One region of the Streptomyces sp. NPDC092370 genome, then DNA from elsewhere that is predicted to be linked to it. Evidence: riboswitches for the same ligand, from Rfam matches in the RefSeq annotation. Region 1 holds a riboswitch; the other holds the start of a gene.
What was found. A riboswitch is a leader RNA that binds a small molecule or an ion and turns the genes downstream of it on or off. The one in region 1 is predicted to bind cyclic di-AMP.

Region 2: linked by a shared signal. The riboswitch ahead of ACIQHQ_RS24250 (transglycosylase SLT domain-containing protein) and the one ahead of ACIQHQ_RS06960 (LysM peptidoglycan-binding domain-containing M23 family metallopeptidase) in region 1 are both predicted to bind cyclic di-AMP.

The regions. Positions count from the first base shown of each region.
Region 1 covers NZ_JBIVQO010000002.1:73,519-77,721, reverse strand. The annotation lists gene ACIQHQ_RS06965 (alpha-galactosidase) at 1-1,424, shown strand, start outside; cyclic di-AMP (ydaO/yuaA leader) riboswitch at 1,733-1,894, shown strand; gene ACIQHQ_RS06960 (LysM peptidoglycan-binding domain-containing M23 family metallopeptidase) at 1,899-2,828, shown strand; gene ACIQHQ_RS06955 (DUF6250 domain-containing protein) at 3,031-3,747, shown strand; gene ACIQHQ_RS06950 (SGNH/GDSL hydrolase family protein) at 3,893-4,203, shown strand, end outside.
Region 2 covers NZ_JBIVQO010000008.1:157,871-162,073, reverse strand. The annotation lists gene ACIQHQ_RS24260 (outer membrane lipoprotein carrier protein LolA) at 1-10, opposite strand, end outside; gene ACIQHQ_RS24255 (polyprenyl synthetase family protein) at 243-1,253, opposite strand; cyclic di-AMP (ydaO/yuaA leader) riboswitch at 1,756-1,931, shown strand; gene ACIQHQ_RS24250 (transglycosylase SLT domain-containing protein) at 1,937-2,716, shown strand; gene ACIQHQ_RS24245 (HAD family hydrolase) at 2,680-3,528, opposite strand; gene ACIQHQ_RS24240 (GNAT family N-acetyltransferase) at 3,715-4,203, shown strand, end outside.

The DNA of each region.
Region 1 (4,203 bases):
GCGCCCTCGGCTGGTCCGGCTCCTGGCGCATCACCGTGGCCCAGCTCCCCGACGCCCGCGTGCAGATCACCGGCGGGGCCGGCCACGACGACTCCGGCCTGCTGATGCTCGGCACGGGGGAGTCGTACACGACCCCTGTCTTCGCCGGGCTCTGGAGCGACGGTGGCTTCGGCGGGGCGAGCCGCGCCTGGCACGCCTATCAGCGGGCGCATGTGATCCCGGACGCCGAGCAGGACCGGCCGGTGCTGTTCAATTCCTGGGAGGCCACCGAGTTCGACATCTCCGAGGAGCAGCAGCGGGCGCTCGCCGAGCGGGCCGCCGCCCTGGGCGTCGAGCTGTTCGTGGTCGACGACGGCTGGTTCGGGGCGCGCACCAGCGACCGGGCCGGGCTCGGCGACTGGACCCCCAACCCCGACCGCTTCCCGGGCGGGCTGAAGCCGCTCGCCGACCACGTGCACGGCCTCGGCATGCGGTTCGGCATCTGGGTCGAGCCCGAGATGGTCAACCCGGACAGCGAGCTGTACCGGGCGCACCCCGAGTGGGTGCAGTACCAACCAGGACGGAAGCGGACGGAGTTCCGCAATCAGCTCGTCCTCAATCTGGCTCGCGAGGACGTCCGGGAGTACCTGTGGGAGCAGCTCGACGGGCTCCTCTCCGGCGCGCCGGTCGACTACGTGAAGTGGGACTTCAACCGCTGCTTCACCGACGCAGGGTGGCCGGGCGACCCCTACCCGCAGCGGCTGTGGGTCGACCACGTGCACGGCCTGTACGCCCTGCTGGACCGGCTGCGGGCCGCCCACCCCGGCGTGGCCTTCGAGTCCTGCTCTGGCGGCGGTGGCCGGATCGACCTCGGCGTGCTGAGCCGTACGGACCAGGTGTGGACCTCCGACAACACCGACCCCCTCGACCGGCTCGCCATCCAGCACGGCTTCAGTCAGCTCCATCCGGCCCGGGTCATGGCCGCCTGGGTCACCGACAGTCCGAACGCCATGCTCAACCACCGGGCCAGTTCCCTGCGGTTCCGGTTCGTCAGCGCCATGGCCGGGGTGCTCGGGGTCGGCGGCGACCTCACGAAGTGGACACCGGAGGAGCTCGCCGAGGCGGGGCGGTGGGTGGGGCTCTACAAGGAGATCCGGCCCGTGGTGCAGCGCGGCGACCTGTACCGGCTGCGGCCCCCGGAGGGCGGGCTGAGCGCCGTGCAGTACGTCCTCGGTGAGGAGACCGTCGTCCTCGCCTGGCTCCAGGCGCAGCACTACGGTGAGCCGGTACCGGCGCTGCGGCTGCGTGGCCTCGACCCGACAGCAGTGTACGAATGCCTCGAAACGGGCGAAGTTTACCGAGGGGCCGTACTGCTGCATCACGGACTGCGGGTCGGCCTGAGCGGAGATTTCGACGCCACTGTCGTCCGCCTTGAGCGCAAGTAGACGTTCTGTCCGGATAGAGAGTTCCGTCCGCTAAGGGGTAACGTGCCCCGATCGTAAAGGGGATGAGGTCGGGGTGCGTGACCATCGTCATATTCGTGACGATGTGTTGTCGCCATGTTCACGTAATTCCCACAACAGCAAGGGCCATTGAGGAAAGCGGGAGATCGGTAATCCACGCTCGGTGACGGCACTTGCGTCAGCGCGTCGAGACAAACACCGTCACGGGCAACCGCAAGCTTGTCCCATTGCGTCTTGGTCGCTTACGTTCCACACCCATCCGGACGGACGCCTAATCCTGCCGCCGCCCGGAGCCCCACACACTGACCCGACGTACGGCAGGAGCGGGGGACCCACAGGTAAGACGCCTGTTCCGGTTCCCGGAACGGCTTGGGGTTAAGTCGCACCTCGGCGCGACCGGGCATCTCCAGCCCGCACCCGACAGCTCACCTCGCAGGCGACGGAGAGGAATTCGTCATGCCCGCGAAGGGTAAGCACCGCCGTCCCAAGACCCAGCGTTTCACCCGCTCCATCGCCGTCGCCGGAACGGGCGGGGCCGCTCTCGCCCTGCCGCTCATGGGGGCCGCCGGCGCCCACGCCGCCACCCCGCAGTCGGCTCCGGAAAAGGCCGTCCAGTCGGCTCCGGCCGCCGACAAGAAGGCCGCCGAAAAGGCCACCGGTGCCCGCACGTACACCGTGAGGGCCGGCGACTACCTCGCGAAGATCGCCGACGATCAGAACGTCAGCGGCGGCTGGAAGAAGCTCTACGCGGACAACCGTGACGCCGTCGGCTCCGACCCGTCGCTGATCCACCCGGGCCTGAAGCTGTCGATCGGCAAGAAGGCGGCGAGTGCGCCGAAGGTCTCGGCCCCGTCCGCGCCGAAGGCCTCGGCCCCCAAGCCGTCCGCCGCCGAGTCGGCCCCGAAGGCGGAGACCGCCGCGAAGCCGGCCGCCGCCAAGCCCGCCGCCGCCAAGCCCGCCGCCGAGAGCAACTCCAGTGGCTTCACCCTCCCGGTGGCCGGTGCCACCGTCAGCACCCCGTACCGCATGTCCGGCAGCATGTGGTCCAGCGGCTACCACACCGGTGTCGACTTCGTCGTCCCGACCGGCACCTCCCTCAAGGCCGTCGGCGCGGGCACCGTCGTCTCCGCCGGCTGGGGCGGCGCCTACGGCAACCAGGTCGTCATCAAGCTCGCCGACGGCTACTACGCCCAGTACGCCCACCTGTCCCAGCTCTCCGTCTCGGCCGGCCAGACCGTGACCGCCGGGCAGCAGGTCGGCCTGTCGGGCGCCACCGGCAACGTGACCGGACCGCACCTGCACTTCGAGATCCGCACCACGCCGGACTACGGCTCGGACGTGGACCCGGTCGCCTTCCTGCGCTCGCACGGCGTCTCCGTCGGCTGACCGGCCGCACGACCACCTGCCTGACACGCGACCGAAGGCCGGACCCCGATCCCCGGGTCCGGCCTTCGGCGTATGCGCTCGCCGACCACCCCCGAGGGGCGACAAGGGATCGACAGGCGACGGGAGTTGGGGCAGAGTGATCCCGTCCGGTGTGCAAGCGCTTTCCCCGGTCTTCCCGGTGGATCCCCAGGAGCTGTGTCCCGTGTCGACCACCCGCAGAGCGTTCGGAGCCCTGGCCGCCGGAGCCGCCCTGGCGGCCCTCGCCCCGACGGCCGGCGCGCGGGCCGCGTCCCGTCGTCGCCGCCTCGTCGCCCGCGACGACTTCTGTCACGGTCTCGGGCAGTGGGTGACCGAACTCCAGGACGGCGGCACCGTCTTCGCCTCCCGCGGCACCCTGGAGATCGACGTGCCGAGCGGCGCGACTGTGTGGTTCAGACAGCGGCTCGAAGGGCCGTACGTGCTCGAATACACCGCGACCCCGGTCTCCGCGGGCGGGGTGAACGACCGGGTCTCGGACCTCAACAACTTCTGGAACGCGACCGACGTCCGCTCCCCGGACGATCTCTTCGCGACACCGCGCGCCGGGGCTCTCGACGAGTACGACCACCTGACGACGTACTACGCGGGCTACGGCGCCAACCACAACACCACGACCCGGCTGCGCCGTTACGTCGGTCAACCCGGTGTCCGCCCCCTGGTCTTCGACTACACGGAGCCGCTGCTGGTGCCGGGCGAGCCGAACCGGGTCCGGATCGTCTCCGATGGCTCCACGGTCCAATGGTGGAACAACGGACGACCCGTCTTCGGTTACACCGACCCGCAGCCGTACACGAGCGGGCACTTCGCCTTCCGGACCGTCTGGAGCCATTTCCGTATCAGCGGATTCCGGGTCTGGCGGCTCACCCCGAAACATCCCTGACAAGCAGTGTATTCCGGAGTTGGCGAACCCTTGAGGAGTGGCTTATCTCACCGCCAGTCAACTCTTTCCTACGGTCGCGTAGGTCACATTCGAAGGTGAATCATGGACTGCTGTGGCAGACGATTCGAAGAGTGACAGCAGAGCAGTGATCGGGTCGTACGTAGCGGTGGGGGACAGCTTCACCGAGGGCGTGGGTGATCCCGGCCCCGACGGGGCGTTCGTCGGCTGGGCCGATCGGTTCGCCGTCCTGCTCGCCGACCGCAGGCCCGAAGGCGACTTCCAGTACACCAATCTCGCCGTACGCGGAAAGCTCCTCGACCAGATCGTGGCGGACCAGGTTCCGCGGGCCATCGCCATGGCCCCGGACCTCGTCTCGTTCTGCGCCGGGGGCAACGACATCATCCGGCCCGGCACCGACCCCGACGAGGTCGCCGAGCGCTTCGAGCGGGCCCTGGT
Region 2 (4,203 bases), on a different contig from region 1:
ACGGTGCCATGTGTGCCCTACCTCCGTGATCGGCGGCGGCTGTCCGTGTCGTGCACGCACTCGTCCCTGAGCCGCCATTCTCACCCGAACAGGTGAGGAGTGGTGTTTTCCGTGGTGTCCATCTGACCAAATCGGCCAGGGAGATACGTCAGACCCCGGACTCAACTCCGTGTACTGCTCGGGTATGACACGGGCGGGTGTCTTCTCCCCCGACCCGTAGGGGTCGGGGAGAAGAGGAGGCCCTAGCCGGCCCGGTGCACCACCGCGTCGCACAGCTCCAGGAGCGCCGTCTTCGCTGCGCACTCCTTCAGGGGCGCCAGCGCCGAACGGGCGTCCTGGGCGTAGCGCACGGTGTCCCGCCGGGCCTGCTCCAGCGCCGGGTGGGCCCGCAGCAGGCGCAGGGCCTCGGCGTGCCGTTCGTCGTCGGTGAGGTCGGAGTCCAGCAGCTCACACAGGGCGATGTCCTCGGCGAGTCCGAGGCGGGCCGCCCGCTCGCGCAGCCGCAGCACCGGCAGGGTGGGGATGCCCTCGCGCAGGTCGGTGCCGGGGGTCTTGCCGGACTCGTGGGAGTCGGAGGCGATGTCCAGGACGTCGTCCGCGAGCTGGAAGGCGACGCCGAGCCGCTCGCCGTACTGGGTCAGCACGTGCACGACCGTCTCGTCGGCGCCGGACATCATCGCGCCGAAGCGGCACGAGACGGCGACCAGCGAGCCGGTCTTGCCGCCCAGGACGTCCAGGTAGTGCTCGATGGGGTCGCGGCCGTCCTGCGGTCCGGCCGTCTCCAGGATCTGGCCGGTCACCAGGCGCTCGAACGCCTCGGCCTGCACCCGCACGGCCTCCGGGCCGAGGTCGGCCAGGATGTGCGAGGCGCGGGCGAAGAGGAAGTCGCCGGTGAGGACCGCGACGGAGTTGCCCCAGCGGGTGTTGGCGCTCGCGACGCCCCGGCGCACGGCGGCCTCGTCCATGACGTCGTCGTGGTACAGCGTGGCCAGGTGGGTCAGCTCCACGACGACGGCCGACGGCACGATCCCGGGTGCGTGCCGGTCACCGAACTGGGCGGAGAGCATCACGAGCAGCGGACGGAACCGCTTGCCGCCGGCCCGCACCAGGTGCTGGGCGGCCTCCGTGATGAAGGGCACCTCACTCTTGGTGGCCTCGAGCAAGCCTTCCTCGACAGCCGTCAGTCCGGCCTGGACATCGGCTTCCAGAGCCTGGTCCCGCACGCTCAGCCCGAACGGCCCGACGTCGGTCACGAGGGGTCTCCTGTCTGCTGTGTCTGCCGGTGATTACGCGGTTTGTCGATAGGTCGCTGTCCTCACTCGAGTCAGCGTATCCGGTCACGTTTCGATCACCGCCAGCGCCCATGGTTACAGGCCGGGTGGTATCCGATCACGCCCGCTATGTTTTCGATCAACCCATAAGAACAGATATTTATCGACTTACCCAGGGGTACCGAAGTATGCACGATTTGCCGCTTTAGGTAAGTGAATTCCCCTTGGTGGAAATCGCCCCGCCGACTTGTGATCAGTGAGTTGAATCACTTCTTCCGCTTTTCTCTCCCGCCCTCGCACCGACCCGTACCCCCTTCCCCCGAAAGCCAGTTGACCCTTGGCTCCCGCAAAGGATCAAGCGGCCCAAACACCCCCGACCAAGGTCATCCGCGTGATATGTGACCAAGGCGCTTGTTCCCGACATGTGCTCTCGCATACGTTCCCGGCCTGTCCGGCGGACGCCTAATCCTGCCGCCGCCCGGACTCCCCACAGGAACCGACTCACTCACGCAGGGCAGGAGCGGGGGACCCAGGTAAGTCGCCGGTCCGCACAGCGGCACGGCTCGGGGTGAAGCCGCGCACGGCACACAGCGCCGTACGCGGCCGGGCACCTCCCGGCCCGAACCCGACAGCTCACCTCGCAGGCGCCGGAGAGGAATATCGCCATGCCCGGACGAGGCAAGCACCGTCGCCCCAGAATCAACCCGCTGACCCGAGGCTTCATCGCCGCCGGCACCGGCGGAGCCGCACTCACCCTCCCGCTCCTCGGCGCCACACACGCGAGCGCCGCCGAGCCCCAGAGCACACCCGCCGCCGTACAGTCCGTGCCGCGGGCGGTCCAGCCCGCCAAGTCCCTCACGTACACCGTGACCAAGGGCGACTCGCTCGCCCGCATCGCGGACACGTACGACGTCTCGGGCGGCTGGAAACAGCTCTACAAGGACAACCGCGCCGCCGTCGGCGACAACCCGAAGCTGATCCACCCGGGTCTGAAGCTGAAGGTGAAGACCACCAAGGCGCACGCCGCGAAGAAGACCGCGACCCCGTCGTCCGCCCCGGCCAAGCCGGCCGCGAAGCCCGCCACGGGCGTCGCCCAGGCCACCCAGGCGTCCGCGAAGACCTACGCGAACAACCTCGACGGCTGGATCCGCGAAGCGCTGGACATCATGGCGCAGAAGGGGATCCCCGGGTCCTACGACGGCATCCACCGCAACATCATGCGCGAGTCGTCGGGCAACCCGCTGGCGATCAACAACTGGGACTCGAACGCCGCCGCGGGCACCCCGTCCAAGGGTCTGCTCCAGGTCATCGACCCGACCTTCGCCGCGTACCACGTCCCCGGCACCCCCTTCGACCCGTTCGACCCGGTCGCCAACATCACCGCGGCCTGCAACTACGCGGCCGACCGCTACGGCTCGATCGACAACGTCAACGGCCCGTACTGAGCGGTCCCGCCCAGCAGTCGCTCGAGGACGACGGCGACGCCGTCGTCCTCGTTCGACAGGGTGACCTCGTCGGCCACGGCCTTGAGTTCGGGATGGGCGTTGGCCATCGCGACACCGTGGCCGGCCCAGTCGAACATCGGGATGTCGTTGGGCATGTCGCCGAAGGCGATGGTGTCCGCCGGCCGCAGCCCCAGATGCTCGGCGGCCAGCGCCAGGCCCGTCGCCTTGGTGATCCCGCACGGCTGGAGTTCCACCGTGCCGGGCCCCGACATCGTCACCGTCGCCAGTGAGCCGATCACCGAGCGGGCCGTCGCCGCCAGTTCGTCGTCCGACAGGTGCGGATGGCGCAGCAACACCTTGCTGATGGGCTCACCCCACAGGTCGTCGCGCCGGTCGACCCGTACCGCGGGCAGGGTCGGGTGCGGCATGAGATAACCCGGCTCGATCAGCGTGAGCCCGTCGACCCCGTCCTGGTCGACCGCCGCGTACACCTGCCCCACCTCCGCCTCGATCTTGCCGAGGGCGGTCTCGGCCAGTTCCCGGTCCAGGGTGATGGACCACAGCAGCCGGTCCGCGCCGGCGTCGTACACCTGCGCGCCCTGCCCGCACACCGCGAGTCCCCTGCATCCGAGGTCGTCCAGGAGCGGCCGCACTCTCGGCGCCGGCCGGCCCGTCACCACGAGGTGCTGGGCACCGGCGTCCGCCACCCGCGCGAGCACGGCGAGGGACCGGTCGGAGAGGGTGTCGTCGCCGCGCAGCAGCGTCCCGTCCAGATCGGTGGCGATGAGTGAATGTGCGAGGGGTGCGGCCATGATCAGAGAATACGGACAACGCGCCCCCTCGTTTCATCGCCCGACGGACGCCGATTGCCCGGTTGAAGGCCTCTGCACCGGTTGGCAACAACATGCTCCGCTACCTACCGGAGAGGCCGCATCGAGCGGTACCTTCCATGTGTCCAGGGGGGACTTGATCGGGGGGTCAGGTTGAGCAGTGGGCGCATTCGCGTGGCTGGGCCCGGGGAGCTCGATGAAGGGGAGAGGGAGCGCTGGCGTGCGCTGCGCGCGGTCTCCGAGGCACCGCGCAACCCCTTCATGGAACCGGAGTTCACCGAAGCCGTCGGCCGGGTCAGGCCGCGGGCCCGGGTCGCCGTGGTGTACGAGGGGCCGGAGCCGGCCGGCTTCCTGCCCTATGAGCGGGGCCCGTTGGGGCAGGGCCGGGCGATCGGTCTCGGCGTCTCGGACGCGCAGGGCGCGATTCTGCGGCCGGGGCTGAACCTGGAGACGGGCGAACTGCTGAGGGCCTGTTCGGTGTCGAGCTTCGCCTTCGACAATCTGGAGGCCGAACAGCGGCTGTTCGTCCGGTACGCGGCCGCGGAGCACGCCACCTACGTCATCGACGTGGAGAAGGGCTACGAGACGTACGAGTCGGTGCTGCGCGCGCAGTCGCCGAAGTTCCTGAAGACCACGCTGGCCAAGGAGCGCAAGCTG